Regions from separate parts of the Pseudomonas beijingensis genome, predicted to be linked through region 4. Evidence: predicted binding sites of a transcription regulator. Region 4 holds the regulator's gene; each other region holds the start of a gene.
The links. Region 4 encodes FliA, which starts transcription of late flagellar genes. Its sites were predicted from a motif close to CTAAAGTTTNNNNNNNNNNNGCCGNTAA; they were not measured.
Positions count from the first base shown of each region.

Region 1: the regulator FliA is predicted to act here: its motif matches at 1,853-1,880, upstream of PSH84_RS19380 (methyl-accepting chemotaxis protein).
Region 2: the regulator FliA is predicted to act here: its motif matches at 2,384-2,411, upstream of PSH84_RS18185 (methyl-accepting chemotaxis protein).
Region 3: the regulator FliA is predicted to act here: its motif matches at 1,822-1,849, upstream of PSH84_RS02805 (flagellar protein MotY).

Region 1 is NZ_CP117425.1:4,313,448-4,317,660, reverse strand. Features, by position in the region: gene PSH84_RS19390 (VOC family protein) at 30-434, shown strand; gene PSH84_RS19385 (MalY/PatB family protein) at 606-1,754, opposite strand; gene PSH84_RS19380 (methyl-accepting chemotaxis protein) at 1,936-3,447, shown strand; gene PSH84_RS19375 (epoxide hydrolase family protein) at 3,916-4,213, shown strand, end outside.
Region 2 is NZ_CP117425.1:4,025,863-4,030,075, reverse strand. Features, by position in the region: gene PSH84_RS18195 (sodium:solute symporter family protein) at 155-1,924, opposite strand; gene PSH84_RS18190 (DUF4212 domain-containing protein) at 1,936-2,202, opposite strand; gene PSH84_RS18185 (methyl-accepting chemotaxis protein) at 2,451-4,213, shown strand, end outside.
Region 3 is NZ_CP117425.1:608,859-613,071, reverse strand. Features, by position in the region: gene PSH84_RS02810 (argininosuccinate synthase) at 1-616, opposite strand, end outside; gene PSH84_RS02805 (flagellar protein MotY) at 744-1,724, opposite strand; gene pyrC (dihydroorotase) at 1,917-2,963, shown strand; gene rnt (ribonuclease T) at 2,960-3,637, shown strand; gene PSH84_RS02790 (peroxiredoxin) at 3,864-4,213, opposite strand, start outside.
Region 4 is NZ_CP117425.1:2,775,719-2,779,931, reverse strand. Features, by position in the region: gene PSH84_RS12615 (chemotaxis protein CheA) at 1-658, opposite strand, end outside; gene PSH84_RS12610 (protein phosphatase CheZ) at 689-1,474, opposite strand; gene PSH84_RS12605 (chemotaxis response regulator CheY) at 1,493-1,864, opposite strand; gene fliA (RNA polymerase sigma factor FliA) at 2,031-2,774, opposite strand; gene fleN (flagellar synthesis regulator FleN) at 2,771-3,601, opposite strand; gene flhF (flagellar biosynthesis GTPase FlhF) at 3,717-4,213, opposite strand, start outside.

The sequences.
Region 1 (4,213 bases), 1.5 Mb from region 4:
TCAGTACCGGTGTCGAAAGGAGCAGGATAATGTTCAGCCATATACAGATCGGCGCGCGCGACCTGCCGAAGATGGTCGCTTTTTATGACGCCGTCCTCGGCTGCCTGGGGCTGGAGCGTATCGAGGGCGAAAACGATTCGGGCCCGCCGGGGGAGGGTTGGCGTCAGCCCGGCAAGTATTGGCCGCAGGTTTTTGTCCAGTTGCCTTTCAACGGGCTGCCCGCGACCTGGGGCAATGGCATGCAAGTAAGCTTCGCCGCCGACTCCCCACAAACCGTCCGCGCCGCCTGGGAGCAGGCGATGGCGATGGGCGGTACTGACGAAGGCCCACCCGGTCCGAGGCCGCAGTATTGCGAAGGTTATTTCGGGGCGTATTGCCGTGATCCGGAGGGGAACAAGCTGTGTTTTGTCTATGCGCCGGATATGCATGAATAACGCATAAACCCTTGTGGCAAGGGCACTTGTGTGGCGAGGGAGCTTGCTCCCGCTGGGCTGCGGAGCAGCCCTCAGATTTCACCAATACTGGGTGCTCTGCTAGTTAGGGGCCGCTCCGCGCCCCAGCGGGAGCAAGCTCCCTCGCCACAAGGGATTGCTTCGCCTGCTGGATCAGCCCCTGGCTTTCAGGCTGCGCTCCATCCGTGCGATGCCTTCCTCCAGCAATGCCCGCGGGCAGCCGAAGTTCAGGCGCACGAACTGCCCGGCATCGTCAGCAAAATCCAGCCCGGCGCTCAGCCCGACCTTGGCTTCTTTCAAGAAGAACCCTTGAGGGTCATCCAGCCCCAATCCGGAGCAATCCAACCAGGCCAGGTAAGTGCCTTGGGGCACAGTCATGGTGACGCCCGGCAGGCGAGTGTTCACCGCCTCTACCAGGTAATCGCGGTTGGCTTGCAGGTACGCCTTCAAGGCCTCGAGCCACGGACCTGCTTCGCTATAGGCCGCACGGGTCGCTTCCAGGCCCAGGGCATTGACGCTGTCGACCATGCCGGCCCGGGCACTGTTGACCCGCTCGCGCAGCTTGGCGTTCTGGATAATGGCGAACGATGTTTTCAGCCCAGCGATGTTGTAGGCCTTGCTGGCCGACATCAACGTGATGGTGCGCTCGGCAATCTCCGGGCTGAGGGAGGCGGTCGGAATGTGCACGCGGCCGTCGAAGCACAGTTCGGCGTGGATTTCATCGGAGATGATCCAGGCGTCCTGCGCCAGGCAAATGTCGGCCACGGCCTTGAGTTCTTCGCGCTCGAACACTTTGCCCAGCGGGTTGTGGGGATTGCTCAGCAACAGCGCGCCGCCACCCTGCAACGCCTCGCGCAATGCCGCCAACGGCGTATGGAACTCACCGTTGACCGGGGTGAACGGCAACTCCACTTTATTCAACTGCCAATGATCGGGGGCGTGACGCAGCGGCGGGTAGTTGGGCACTTGCACCACGACATTCTGCTGGGGCTCCACGAGGGCATGCAGCGCCATGTTGAAACCCGGCTCGACACCGGGCAGGAACACGATCTGCTGGGGCTCGACGCGCCACGCGTATTTGTCCCAAAGATCGGCGACGATGGCCGCACGCAGATTGTCCTGGGCGACGCTGTAGCCCAGCATCGGATGTTCGAGGCGCTTGTGCAGCGCGTCGATGACCACCGGCGGGGCGGGGAAGTCCATGTCGGCCACCCACATTGGCAACACATCGGCCGGGTAGCGGCTCCATTTGGTACTGCCGGTGCCGTGGCGCTCCAATACGGTGTCGAAATCGAAAGTCATGGGGGTTCCATCAGTCAGTCATGAGATGGCGAACATCATAAAGCAAAGACCGCCGAGAAAAGCTTAGTGGCGTAGTGCTACTAATTGATGATAATCAGTTAAAGTTCTCACTCGACACGCCGCTAAGCCGTTTACGCCATTTTGGTAACGGACCTACAAGTCTTTGAAAAGGACGACCCCCATGACTTCGCCCGTGCGCTTTCACGATCACCACCGTAAAGCCGACCGCATCATGCTGGGGCTGCTTTGGCTCACGCTGCTGTATTCCCTGAGCCTGGCATTCCTGCATTCGACGTTCACCCAGGCGCTACTGGTGGGGGCGACCACCTGCGTGGCGAGCACCGCGCTTTATCGCGTTTTGGCCGGCACCCGGGCCATGCGCTGTGTCATCGCGGTCGCGCTGATGGTCATGGCGGCACTGCACATCAACCAGACCCACGGCGTGATCGAATTCCACTTCGGGATCTTTGTGCTGCTGGCCGTGCTGACGTTTTACCGTGACTGGCTGCCGATTGTCGTCGCCGCCGCCACCATCGCGGTTCATCACCTGGGGTTTCACTGGCTTCAACACCAGGGTTATCCAGTGTTCGTCATGGGTAGCCACGGTGGCTGGTCGATGGTCTTTCTCCACGCGTTCTACGTGGTGGTGGAAAGCGTGATCCTGATTTACCTGGCGAACCAAAGCCTGGCCGACGCCACGGAAAACCAGGAGGTACTCGACAAGGTGCTGGCGGCGGCCGCGCAGTTGAGCAACGACACCGGCAGGCAGCACAGCGATGGCGTCAAGGTCTCTTCGAGTGAGCGTTTCGATCATTTCCTCCAGCAGGTCACTCAACTGGTGGACGGCGTGGTACGCGACACCCGCAACCTTTCGGACCTGGGCCAGGACCTGTCCCAGGTTGGCCAGACCCTGGAAACCGGTGCCCGTCACCAACTGGATGAAGTGGCACAGATGAGCGGTGCGATCGGCCATCTGGTCCAAGCCATGGAAAACATTGCCGGCCATGTCGACCAGACCCTGCAGCGTGCCGGCCAGGCCAACGAGCAGGTCACCCTCGGGCGCAGCACGGTTGACCAGACCCGAGAAGAGATTGTCGAGCTGGCAGGGCGTATCAACCTGACCAACGAAACCGTGCAGGTCTTGGCCGAGCAGGCACAGCAGATCGGTCAGGTGCTGGATGTGATCAACGGCATTGCCGAGCAGACCAACCTGCTGGCCCTCAACGCCGCCATTGAGGCGGCCCGGGCTGGCGAACAGGGCCGTGGGTTCGCGGTGGTGGCCGACGAGGTCCGCACCCTATCACAAAAGACCTCGGCGTCTACCACCGAGATCCAGCAGATCATCGCCAAACTGCAGCAAGGCAGCCGCCAGGCCGCCGTCGCGATGCAAGACAGCCGCGACGGGGTGGAGCGCTGCGTGTCCGCCAGCCAACTGGCTTCGCAACTGTTGCACGCCGTCGTCGAAGACATTGCCGTGATCAACCATTTCAACGACCTGATCGCCAGCACCACCCAGGAACAATCCAAGGCATCGATGGGCATCAACCAGCGCCTGCAAAGCGTGCAGGCCGTGGCTGAGCGCAATGCGGACAACATTGGCATCCTGACTCGCAGCAGTCAGTGCTTGCCGCCGTTGGCGGAGCGCTTGGCGGTGTTGGGGCAGGCGTTTCACGGCAAGGGCGGGGCGGCCTGAGTCGAGCTCGGCTTTCACACTGGTTCTCGGGTCGAAAATCCAGCGCTCACCACAAATCCCTGTGGGAGCGAGCCTGCTCGCGATAGCGGTGGATGAGGCAACATTGATGTGAACCATGATCGCATCTCACCGCTCGGTCTGCTCGGCAGACCGAGCTTTTCCCGCACAAATGTATCTCTTTGTATCCAGCCCCCCTGTCGATACGGACTGTTTCTTTCAGGCCCGTCCGTGACATATCCGGGATACCTCACCGGCGTCAAATGAACCCATCGAGACCGCCCCCGCCGTCTCGGATCATTCGACGTTGGAGACAGTGTCATGAGCCGCAACCCCCAGCATCGCCCAGCGTATGCCACGCCTAGCCCTTGGCGCGGTAGCGGCCAACGCGCGGGACGGCGTGCCATCGCCAGTGATTTGTCCCGGCAACGATCGCCAGGCCTGTCGGCCATTTACTCAAGGAGATTCATCATGCCCGCAGCTTCGTCCTCTTCCGCCTGGCAGCGTTGCCTGGCTTCATCCGCCATCGGCAGTGTGCTCGGTCTCGCACTGCTGGCTGGAAGCAATGGTGCATGGGCGGCCACTGCGGTGGTCGACAACCCATCCTCCAGTACGGTACCAGCTCAATCGGAGGCCATTCGTCCGTATCGCGTTCACGTTGATGAAGCGAAGTTGGCTGATCTGCGCAAACGCATTGTCGATGCGCGGTGGCCGGATAAAGAAACCGTCAGTGATGTGTCTCAAGGTGTGCAACTGGCCCAAGTGCAAG
Region 2 (4,213 bases), 1.3 Mb from region 4:
CACAGAGGGATAGTAATGAGAGCGAATATACTTTGAGAATGATTCCCAGTAAATCTTTCTAACATCTCCCTGCTTGACTCTGCGCACAAAAAAGGGCGCCGGATGATAAGTCCGGCACCCTTGATGCTTCCCTCCCAGTCTCGGGCGGGTGCGGTCAGTGGTCGATGGCGGCACCGGCTCCTCTCGGTACGCGGATGTCTTCGACCAGGTGCTGGATGTGCTCCGGTGGCGGTGCGGTAAAACGTGACACCACCACAGCCGCCAGGAAGTTGAAGAGCATGCCCAACGTACCGATACCTTCAGGGGAAACCCCCAGCCACCAATGTTCAGCCGTGTTCATCGTCGGGTTGATGAACTTGAAGTAGACGATGTAAGTGAACGTGAAGGTCAGCCCGACGATCATCCCGGCGATCGCGCCTTCGCGGTTCATGCGTTTGGAGAAGATCCCCATGACAATGACCGGGAAGAACGAAGACGCCGCCAACCCGAAGGCGAACGCAACCACCTGGGCGACGAATGCGGGTGGATAGATGCCAAACAATCCGGCAATCAGCACCGCCACACCGGCGGCAATGCGTGCTGCGAGCAACTCCTGCTTTTCGTTGATCCTGGGCATGATGTTGCTTTTGAGCAGGTCATGGGAAATCGAGGTGGAGATCACCAGCAATAACCCCGCCGCCGTCGAAAGCGCCGCCGCCAGGCCACCGGCCGCGATCAACGCGATCACCCACCCCGGCAGGCCGGCGATCTCGGGGTTGGCCAGCACCATGATGTCGTTGTCGACATAGAGTTCATTGGGCACCGGCGAGAGCTGGTTCGTGAGCAATCGTTGCTCATGCGCCCCACGCTCACCGGTAAAACTCGGCGCTCCGACCAGGGCCGCACCCGGGCTGTATTGGATGATGCCGTCGTTGTTCTTGTCCGCCCACGCAATCAGCCCGGAGTTTTCCCAGGCCTTGAACCAGGCCGGCGCGGTGGCATAACTGACGTTAGGGATGGAGGTCAGCAGATTGGTCCGCGCGAACGCCGCCACGGCCGGCGCGGTGGTGTAGAGGATGGCGATGAACAACAATGCGTAGCCTGCCGACTTGCGTGCATCCCGAACGGTGGGGGTGGTAAAGAACCGCACGATCACGTGAGGCAGGCCCGCGGTGCCGACCATCAGCGCCATGGTGATGAAAAACACATCCATGGTCGACTTGGTGCCATTGGTATAGGCGGTGAAGCCCAATTCAGCGCCCAAACCGTTGAGCCGCTCGATCACGCTCTGCCCCGAGCCGGCGGCCTCGCTGATAAAGCCCAACTGCGGTATCGGGTTGCCGGTGATCATGATCGAGATGAAAATCGCCGGCACCATGTAGGCAAAGATCATCACGCAATACTGCGCCACTTGGGTGTAGGTGATGCCCTTCATGCCACCCAATACCGAATAAAAGAACACGATGGCCATGCCGATCATGACACCGACGTTGATATCCACTTCCAGGTAACGGGAAAAGACGATCCCGACGCCGCGCATCTGCCCTGCCACATAGGTAAAGGAGATGAAGATCACGCAGATCACCGCCACCACCCGCGCCGTCTGCGAGTAATAACGCGCCCCGACGAACTCGGGTACGGTGAACTTGCCGAATTTTCGCAGGTACGGCGCCAGGCACATTGCCAACAGCACGTAGCCACCGGTCCAGCCCATCAAGTAGACCGAACCATCGTAACCGGCAAAGGCAATGATCCCGGCCATGGAGATGAACGATGCCGCCGACATCCAGTCCGCACCGGTGGCCATGCCGTTGAGCACCGGATGCACGCCCTTGCTGGCGACGTAGTATTCGCTGGTGGAACCGGCACGCGTCCAGATTGCAATCGCGATGTACAACGCAAAGGAGGCGCCTACGACCAGATAGATCAGGGTTTTTGTGTCCATGTGCGCCGCCCTCAGTCTTCGTGAACATCATATTTGCGATCGAGCTGATTCATCTTCCAGACATAGAAGAAGATCTCGAGCACAAAGACGTAGATGGAACCCTGCTGGGCAAACCAGAACCCCAAGGGGGTACCGAAGAAACTGACGGTGTTGAGTGCATCAACCAACAAAATACCGAAGCCGAAGGACACCAGAAACCAGATGGCCAGCAATATCACCATCCAGCGTAGGTTTTCCTTCCAGTAGGCGCGCGCAGCCTGTTGCTTTTCAGTGGACATGGAGGTGCCCTCCCGTTTGTTTTTATTGTTTTGCACTTCAAACCGTAGCAGTCACTGGGCATGACGCTAGTACGACTTTCGTCTAATTCGCGCCATTAAGCATTGACATCCCTGCCTAATCGCCACAGGGAGCGCTAAACAGCATCTAGATGCCGGAGTGATATCAAATCGCCCTACCGTCCTAAAGCTTTGGCGCTCGCGGTCGAATGTATTCCATTAAGAGATTTTTTTTGCCCAGGAGCAGCGGCATGCAGACGTTAAAGGCCTTGTACGAGTCTATCGAAATGCAGTTTTTCGATACCCTCACCAAAAAGCTGTCGAGCCTTTTCCTGTTGGTGTTGGTCAGTGGCTTGCTCTATTGGGTAGCCCTCAGCGCCCGCGCCGAGATTTTGCTGCTGTTGCGCAACGCGCAGTTGGACGGCGCATTGCTGGGGCAGATCGAAGACCGGCTCGATAGCCTGACCCATGCCCTGCTCTTCGGCGCGGTCCTGACGCTGGGCATGATCAGCTTCATGGTCTGGTATTTCCGTCATCTCATCGTGCGCCCCGTCACCGCCATGACCAAGGCCCTGGAAGAGATCGCCAACGGCGAAGGCGATCTGTCCAAGGACCTGCCGCTGGTGACTCACGACGAGATCCGCACGCTGGCCGGCACCTGCAACCGATTCCTGGCCAAGCAGCGGGAGATCATCAGCAACGTCCAGGCGCTGACCGTGCACATCGCCGTCGAATCGGCCCGCTCGCTGAAAAACATCAGCGACTCCAGCGACAGCGCCACCCACCAGGCCCGCTTCGCCAAGGAAGTGATGGACCAGAGCAACACCGCCGTGGGCCGCATCGAAGAAGTCTCGCGCCAGACCCAGGGCATCTCCAGCACCACCGCCCAGAACCTGAGCATGGCTCGCGATTCCTACGCCGAGCTACTGGAAGTGACCGGCAACATCAGTGAGATTTCCAGCAGCCTCGGTGAATTTGCCACCCTGGTGAGCGCCCTGAACCAGCGTTCCTCGAGCATCAAGTCGATTGTCGGGTTGATCCAGCAGATCTCTGCCCAGACCAACCTGCTGGCACTCAATGCCGCCATCGAAGCCGCCCGGGCCGGCGAAAGCGGCCGTGGCTTCGCGGTGGTGGCCGATGAAGTGCGGACCCTGGCACAAAACGTCAGCCGGGCCACCGATGATATCTCGCGCAACATCGACGCCATGCTCGATGAAGTCAGTTCCACTCACGAACAGACCACGCAAATCAGCCACAGCGCCCGGGAAACCCAGAAAGTGGTGGAACGCGCCTCTGGCCATTTTGAAAGCATGATCGGCGATTTCGAATCCACCAACGGCAAGCTGGCGGACATCGCCACCCATATCCAGCAATTCGCCGACAGCAACACCGGGATCAATGATCGGGTCACCCAGATTCATGCCGACAGCCAGTTGATCGACCAGCGCATGCAGCATTCGGCAACGGCCACCCGCGACCTGTCCGGCGTGGCCGAAAAGGTCCAGGCGCTGCTCGGTCGCTTCGTACTCGGCCACGGCAAGCTGGATGCCGCCATCACCCGCGCCAGCGAGTGCCGCGACACCCTACAGGTTCGCCTGGAAGCACTGCAACGCGAAGGCCTGAACCTGTTCGATCAGAATTACCAACTGATTCCCGGCACCGATCCCAAGCAGTACATGGCCAGCTACACCGAACGCTTTGCCCAGGTCTGCCAGGAAGAATGCGACAAACTCACCCGCAGCACGCCGGGTGGCAAGGTTTCGTTCATTGTCGACAGCAAGGGCTATTGCCCGGTGAACAACAGCTGGGTCTCCAAGCCGCCGACCGGCGACCGGGCAGTGGATTTGCCGGTGTGCCGCAACAAGCGAATTTTCAACGACCCGATCGGCCTGCGCGCGGCGGGCAACGTCCAGCGCTTCCTGCTGCAGACCTACCTGCGCGATACCGGGGAAATCATGACCGAGATCGACGTCCCGTTCTTCTTTGACGGCCGTCATTGGGGCAATTTGCGGGT
Region 3 (4,213 bases), 2.2 Mb from region 4:
ACATGTCTTCTTCGTGCTCGGTCCAGGTGTCTTCCAGCACGCCGCCTTCATAGGAGATGTGCAGCAGGTTGGCATCCATCGAGTACGGGGATTTCTTCTTGCCGTGGCGCTCGATCGGGATCGCGTGCTTCTCGGCGTAGTCCATCAGTTTTTCACGGGACAACAGGTCCCATTCACGCCACGGTGCAATGACTTTCACGCCCGGCTTGAGGGCGTAGGCGCCCAGCTCGAAACGCACCTGGTCGTTGCCTTTGCCGGTGGCGCCGTGGGAAATGGCGTCAGCGCCGGTTTCGTTGGCGATTTCGATCAGGCGCTTGGCGATCAACGGACGGGCGATGGACGTACCCAGCAGGTACTCGCCTTCATAAACGGTGTTGGCGCGGAACATCGGGAACACGAAGTCGCGGACGAACTCTTCGCGCAGGTCATCGATGTAGATCTCTTTGACGCCCATGGCCTGAGCCTTGGCGCGTGCAGGTTCGACTTCTTCGCCCTGCCCCAGGTCTGCGGTGAAGGTCACCACTTCGCAGTTATAAGTGTCCTGCAGCCACTTGAGGATCACCGAAGTGTCCAGGCCGCCGGAATACGCCAGAACGACCTTGTTTACGTCCGCCATGCCATCACTCCACGGGTTGTACGGAAAGCCGGGAAGTCTAACGTCCAGCGCGGATAATTTACAGGGGCGCGACAGCTTATGACGACGAAGCGACAGATTATGTCGAGCGCGCGACGACCAATCCGGCTCAGGACGTCCGCGCAGCGGTGGAAGCGGGCGTGGAGATCGGTGCCTTGGCCGGCGCGGCAGTCGGCGCCGGGACCTTGGCTGGAGCCGCAGCGGGCGCTGGCTGCGGTGCTGGTGCCGGAGCTTCACCCGGCGCCCCACGCTCCAGGCGCACGACCACGCGACGGTTCTTGGCCCGGTTGGCGGCGTTGGTATTGGACACCAGGGGATAACGCTCGCCATGGAACCGCAGTGTGATCTGTGACTCCTGAAAACCATTGGCCTTGAAGAAGTCCTGGACCGCCAGGGCCCGGCGGCGCGACAGCTCACGGTTGGTCAGGCGGTTGCCGCTATTGTCAGAGTGACCGTCGAGCTCGACACGATTGACGCTCGGGTCGGCCTTGATGAAGTCGAGCATCACCTGCAACTGGGCCTTGGCCTGAGCATCGAGCTCGACCCCTTCGCCGGGGAAACCGATTTGAGTTTGCTTAATCTGCTCGAAATTCTTTGGTAACAGTTTCGCCACGCAGCCTTGATAGTCACTAAAGGCCTTATTGAAGCGCACCGGCAACAATCGGACTTCCGAAACCCGTCCATCCTCGGTGTTACGCCGCACCACAGGGCTGCGACCCTCCATCAGCCCACTGATCAAGCGCCCGGCCTGAACCTGGGAGCTGTTGAACAACACGTCGCCACTGCCGATCCTGACCGACCCCAGGTTAATGTCGCCGCGCCCCGGTTGCCACGGTGCGGCGGCCGCCAGCAACGTGGCAGAACCGCCGCCCAGCATCGGGTTATGGCTCTTGAGGCGGAACGTGGCCTGTTCGCCCGCCCGGCGCACGAATTCGCCGCTGCCGAAATCGGTGATCGGCTGGCTCAGCCGGCACTCGAACTTGTCGCCTTCGACCGTCCACTCAATGCTCTCCAGACGGGTCTGGAAAGTGAGCGCCATGGCGGGAAGGCTGGCAAACACACTGAGCAAGGCTAGATAACGCTGGCGCACGGGAGGCTCCACTGACTTTTATACAAAGATCGACGCATGCTTGAGGGCATGACGCCTGTCCGGGGCACTGCACGGATTCGTGGCACACCTGTAGGAGCTATCGGTAAGTTGTGGCAGAACTTGATAGCGGGTGCCTGAATCGGTCTTTTCCGGTAGCATTCCCCAGAGTTTGACCCGCCTGGAAGCCCCCCAATGTCCGACCGCCTGACCCTGCTGCGTCCCGACGACTGGCATATTCATCTTCGCGATGGTGCTGTGTTGACCCATACCGTCGCCGATGTCGCGCGCACCTTCGGGCGCGCAATCATCATGCCTAACCTGGTTCCGCCCGTGCGCAACGCCGCCGAAGCCGATGGCTATCGCCAGCGGATCCTCGCCGCGCGCCCGGCTGGCAGCCACTTCGAACCGCTGATGGTGCTTTACCTCACCGACCGCACCCAGCCCGAAGAGATTCGCGACGCCAAGGCCAGCGGTTTTGTCCATGCCGCCAAGCTGTACCCCGCCGGCGCGACCACCAACTCCGATTCCGGTGTCACCAGCATCGACAAGATCTTCCCGGCGCTGGAGGCCATGGCCGAAGTCGGCATGCCGTTGTTGATCCATGGTGAAGTCACCCGGGGCGACGTCGACGTGTTCGACCGCGAGAAGATCTTCATCGACGAGCACATGCGCCGCGTCGTGGAACGTTTCCCGACCCTCAAGGTGGTGTTCGAACACATCACCACCGGCGATGCCGTGCAGTTCGTCAACGAGGCCCCAGCCAACGTCGGCGCGACCATTACCGCCCATCACCTGCTGTACAACCGCAACCACATGCTGGTGGGCGGGATCCGGCCGCACTTCTATTGCCTGCCGATCCTCAAGCGCAATACCCACCAGGAAGCCTTGCTGGACGCCGCCACCAGCGGTAGCGCCAAGTTTTTCCTCGGCACCGACTCGGCGCCCCACGCCCAGCACGCCAAGGAAGCGGCCTGCGGTTGCGCCGGCTGCTACACCGCCTATGCCGCCATCGAGATGTACGCCGAGGCGTTCGAGCAGCGCGACGCGCTGGACAAGCTCGAAGGCTTCGCCAGCCTGCACGGCCCGAGTTTCTATGGCCTGCCGGTGAACACCGATCGTATTACCCTGGTCCGTGACGAATGGACCGCCCCCGTCAGCCTGCCCTTCGGCGAGCAGACCGTCATCCCGCTGCGCGCCGGTGAAAAACTGCGCTGGCGCCTGCTGGAGGAAAACGCGTGAGTGAAGATCATTTCGACGACGAACTGGACGGCAACGGTGGTTCGGGCGGCGCCCGTCACCCCATGGCCGCGCGGTTCCGTGGCTACCTGCCGGTGGTCGTCGATGTAGAAACCGGTGGTTTCAATTCCGCCACCGACGCCTTGCTGGAAATCGCCGCGACCACCATCGGCATGGACGAAAAAGGCTTTGTGTTCCCTGACCACACCTATTTCTTCCGGGTCGAACCGTTCGAAGGCGCCAACGTCGAAGCGGCGGCCCTGGAGTTCACCGGGATCAAGCTCGATCACCCGTTGCGCATGGCGGTCAGCGAAGAAACGGCCCTGACCGACATCTTCCGTGGCGTGCGCAAGGCGCTCAAGGCCAACGGTTGCAAGCGGGCGATCCTGGTTGGCCACAACAGCAGCTTCGACCTGGGCTTCCTCAACGCCGCCGTCGCGCGCCTGGACATGAAGCGCAACCCGTTCCACCCGTTCTCCAGCTTCGACACCGCGACCCTGGCTGGCCTGGCGTATGGCCAGACCGTCCTGGCCAAGGCGTGCCAGGCGGCCGACATCGATTTCGATGGCCGTGAAGCCCACTCGGCCCGCTACGACACCGAGAAGACCGCCGAGCTGTTCTGCGGCATCGTCAACCGGTGGAAAGAGATGGGTGGCTGGCAGGATTTCGACGACTAAAGAGCAGAGCCATTGTGGCGGCGCCACTCTGTGGGAGCAAAGCTTGCTCGCGACACAGGCGACTGGTTTTTTGGAAGACCGCATCGCCGCCATCGCGGGCAAGCCTTGCTCCCACAGATAAATCCCCTCGCCACAGGGTGCTGTGTTTCAGCCGATGATCTGGCTTGAAACACCCATAAAAAAACCGGCCCATCGAGGGCCGGTTTTTTTATGCCTGGGTGTGCGCTTACAGCTTGTCGCCGTTCTCGCTCAGGTAAGCGGCCACGCCTTCAGGCGACGCGTTCATGCCCTTGTCGCCTTTTTTCCAGTTGGCCGGGCAGACTTCGCCGTGCTCTTCGTGGAATTGCAGCGCATCGACCAGACGGATCAGCTCTTCCATGTTACGGCCCAGCGGCAGGTCGTTGATGATCTGCGAACGGACAACGCCCTTGTCGTCGATCAGGAACGCGCCACGGAAGGCCACGCCGCCTTCGGACTCAACGTCATAGGCCTTGGCGATTTCGTGCTTCATGTCGGCAGCCATGGTGTATTTCACCTGACCGATACCGCCATTGTTGATCGGGGTGTTGCGCCAGG
Region 4 (4,213 bases):
GAACGACCGCATCCGGCGCGAACTGACCCTTGCCGTGAAGCTGGTCGAGCAGCGACTCGAACTCGGCATCGGTGATTTCATCGCTGGCCGCCCCACCGGCGGCTTGCGCAGCAGGTGCAGCCGGAGCGGCTGGTGCCTCGGCCTGGGCCTTGACGGTATTCAGGGAGTCCAGCAGCTGTTCGAATTCGTTATCGGTGATGTCGCCCGATTCTTCGGCGACCGGCTCTTCAACCACCGCCTCGACAATCGGCGCCGCTTCGTCAGCCGATTGCGGCTCGGCCAGGCGCGATAGCGCGGCAAGCAGCTCGGGGGTGGCAGCCGTGATCGGCGAGCGCTCACGCACTTCACTGAACATGCTGTTGACCGCATCCAGCGCTTCGAGCACCACGTCCATCAGTTCCGAATCCACGCGGCGCTCACCCTTGCGCAGGATATCGAACACGTTTTCGGCAATGTGGCAGCACTCCACCAGCTCGTTGAGCTGGAGGAAGCCGGCGCCTCCTTTTACAGTGTGGAAACCGCGAAAAATTGCATTGAGCAGATCCGCATCATCAGGTCGGCTTTCCAGCTCGACCAGCTGTTCGGACAGTTGCTCTAGAATCTCGCCGGCCTCAACCAGGAAATCCTGAAGGATCTCTTCATCGGCGCCGAAGCTCATTAATGGCTGCTCCTAAAACAGGGCTAAAACTCAGAATCCAAGGCTGGACAGCAAATCGTCCACATCGTCCTGACCGGACATAACGTCTTCTCTTTTATCGGCATGAATTTGCGGACCTTCACCCTGAGAGAGATGTTTTTGTGGATCTTTTTCAGCAAGCATCGCTTCACGGTCGTGTTCGATGCCTGCAAAGCGGTCGACCTGGCTGGCCATCAACACCAGTTTGAGCAGGTTGCTTTCCACTTCGGTGACCAATTGGGTCACACGCTTGATCACCTGGCCGGTCAGGTCTTGATAGTCCTGGGCCAGCAGAATGTCGTTGAGGTTGCTTGCCACGGCGCGGTTCTCGGTGCTGCTGCGCGCCAGGAAACCGTCGACCCGACGGGCCAGCTCCCGAAACTCTTCAGCACCGACTTCGCGACGCATGAACCGGCCCCAGTCGGTGCTCAAGGCCTGGGCTTCTTCACTCAGGCCGTTGACCAGCGGCGTTGCACTTTCCACCAGGTCCATGGTGCGGTTCGCCGCGGCCTCGGTCAGCTTGACCACATACCCCAGGCGCTCGGTGGCGTCGGTGATCTGCGAGACTTCCTCGGCCTGCGGCATGTGCGGGTCGATCTGGAAATTGACAATCGCGCTGTGCAGTTCACGCGTGAGCTTGCCCACTTCCTGATACAGACCGCGGTCACGGGTCTGGTTGAGCTCATGGATCATTTGAACCGCATCGCCAAAGCGACCTTTTTCAAGGCTGTCGACCAGTTCGCGGGCATGTTTTTTCAGGGTCGATTCGAAATCGCCCATTGAAGATTCGTTGTCCATAGCTCCCCCGTGGCGCAGTTAACCGATGCGTTCGAAGATTTTTTCGATCTTCTCTTTCAACGCCTGGGCCGTGAAGGGTTTGACCACATAGCCGTTTACACCGGCCTGGGCCGCTTCGATGATCTGCTCGCGCTTGGCTTCGGCAGTGACCATCAGCACCGGAAGATGCTTGAGCTTTTCGTCGGCGCGCACATGGCGCAACAAGTCGATACCGGTCATGCCGGGCATGTTCCAGTCAGTCACCAGAAAGTCGATGCTCCCGCTGTTGAGGACCGGAATGGCTGTGACGCCATCATCCGCCTCGACCGTGTTGGTGAACCCAAGGTCACGCAACAGGTTTTTTATGATCCGCCGCATCGTTGAGAAGTCATCAACGATGAGGATTTTCATGTTCTTGTCCAATTCGACCTCCAAGCAGTCTTAAACGCGCCCAGCACCTGGACGCGCCATTTCAATCAATCCGGCACAACACTCGACAACGGTCCGGAGCACAACGGATGGAGACTGGCGCAGTACCTGCCAGGCCAGCCTCGTCGCAGTGTCCCCACACTGCCTGTCAACGCGCTCGCCACTCCCCCAAACGCCCCCGCAAACGGGCCGCGCACTGGCTGTGTAACTGGCTGACCCGCGATTCGCTGACCCCCAGGACCTCACCGATTTCCTTGAGGTTCAGCTCTTCGTCGTAGTACAGCGCCAAGACCAGTCGCTCACGCTCCGGCAAATTGGCAATCGCATCCGCCAGCGCGCTCTGGAAACGTTCATCTTCCAGGTCACGCGATGGCTCCATGTGAGCACTCGCGCCATCCTCGTGCAGCCCTTCGTGTTCGCCGTCCTGCAGCAGGTCGTCGAAACTGAACAGGCGGCTGCCCAAGGTATCGTTCAAAATCCCGTAATAATCATCGAGACTTAACTGGAGTTCGGCAGCAACTTCGTGATCTTTAGCGTCACGCCCGGTTTTCGCTTCAATTGCCCGAATCGCGTCACTGACCATGCGGGTATTGCGGTGCACCGAACGCGGCGCCCAATCGCCCTTGCGGACTTCATCGAGCATCGCCCCGCGAATGCGAATACCGGCATAGGTCTCGAAACTGGCGCCTTTGCTGGCGTCGTATTTGTTCGACACTTCAAGCAGGCCGATCATGCCGGCCTGGATCAAGTCCTCGACCTGGACACTGGCCGGCAACCGCGCCAGCAAGTGGTAGGCGATACGCTTGACCAGTGGCGCATAACGCTCGATCAATTCGTATTGGGCGTCCCGTGCCGATTTTTTGTAGAGATGGTTGTAACCGCTGGCTGTCATAGCACGGGCCCTGCTGTTTGTTGCACAAGACGTTCGACGAAAAACTCCAGATGCCCGCGAGGATTGGCCGGCAATGGCCAGGTATCGACCTTCTGGGCGATCGCCTTGAACGCCAGCGCGCATTTGGAACGTGGAAAGGCTTCATAGACGGCACGTTGCTTCTGGACGGCCTTGCGCACGCTTTCGTCGTAAGGCACCGCGCCGACGTATTGCAGGGCGACGTCCAGGAAGCGATCGGTGACCTTGGTCAACTTGGCGAACAGGTTGCGTCCTTCCTGCGGGCTCTGGGCCATGTTGGCCAGGACGCGGAAGCGGTTCATGCCATAGTCGCGGTTCAGCAGTTTGATCAGGGCGTAGGCGTCGGTGATGGACGTCGGTTCGTCGCAGACCACCAGCAGCACTTCCTGGGCGGCGCGCACGAAACTGACGACCGAGTCGCCAATGCCGGCCGCGGTATCGATCACCAGCACATCGAGGTTGTCGCCGATGTCGCTGAAAGCCTGGATCAGGCCCGCGTGTTGGGCTGGGGTCAGGTGAACCATGCTCTGGGTGCCGGAGGCAGCCGGCACGATACGAATCCCGCCTGGCCCCTGCAACAGCACGTCGCGCAGTTCGCAGCGGCCTTCGATCACGTCCGCCAGGGTGCGTTTGGGGGTAAGCCCCAGCAGCACGTCGACGTTCGCCAGGCCCAGGTCGGCGTCCAGCAGCATGACCCGTCGGCCAAGCTCTGCCAGAGCCAGGGACAAGTTCACTGACACGTTAGTCTTCCCGACGCCACCTTTGCCGCCGGTCACCGCGATCACCTGTACGGGATGCATGCTGCCCATGTTCGTTCTTTACCTTGTCTTCTTAGACGGAGGCCACATTACTGGCTGCGCGTTCGCATAAGGAACAATGCATGGCAGACCATCGATGTAGGTACAAAAAATATTCATGATTACCTCAGCCGACCTGCTTGCTCGGGCTGTGGTAGATGTCAGCGAACATGTCAGCCATGGCTTCTTCGCTGGGTTCTTCCTGCATTTGCACACTCACGGCACGACTGACCAGTTGATGACGGCGCGGCAGATGCAAATCATCCGGGATCCGCGGCCCATCGGTCAGGTAGGCCACCGGCAGTTCATGACCGATCGCCAGGCTCAACACCTCGCCCAGGCTTGCCGTTTCGTCCAGCTTAGTCAGGATGCAGCCGGCCAGTCCGCAGCGTTTGTAGCTGTGGTATGCGGCGGTTAGAACCTGTTTCTGGCTGGTGGTTGCCAACACGAGATAATTTTTTGACTTGATACCGCGTCCGGCCAGGCTTTCGAGCTGCATGCGCAGGGCTGGATCGCTGGCTTGCAGGCCCGCGGTATCGATCAGCACAACGCGTTTGCGCAGCAACGGCTCCAGCGCCTGGGCCAGGGATTGGCCCGGATCCACATGGGTCACCGACACATTGA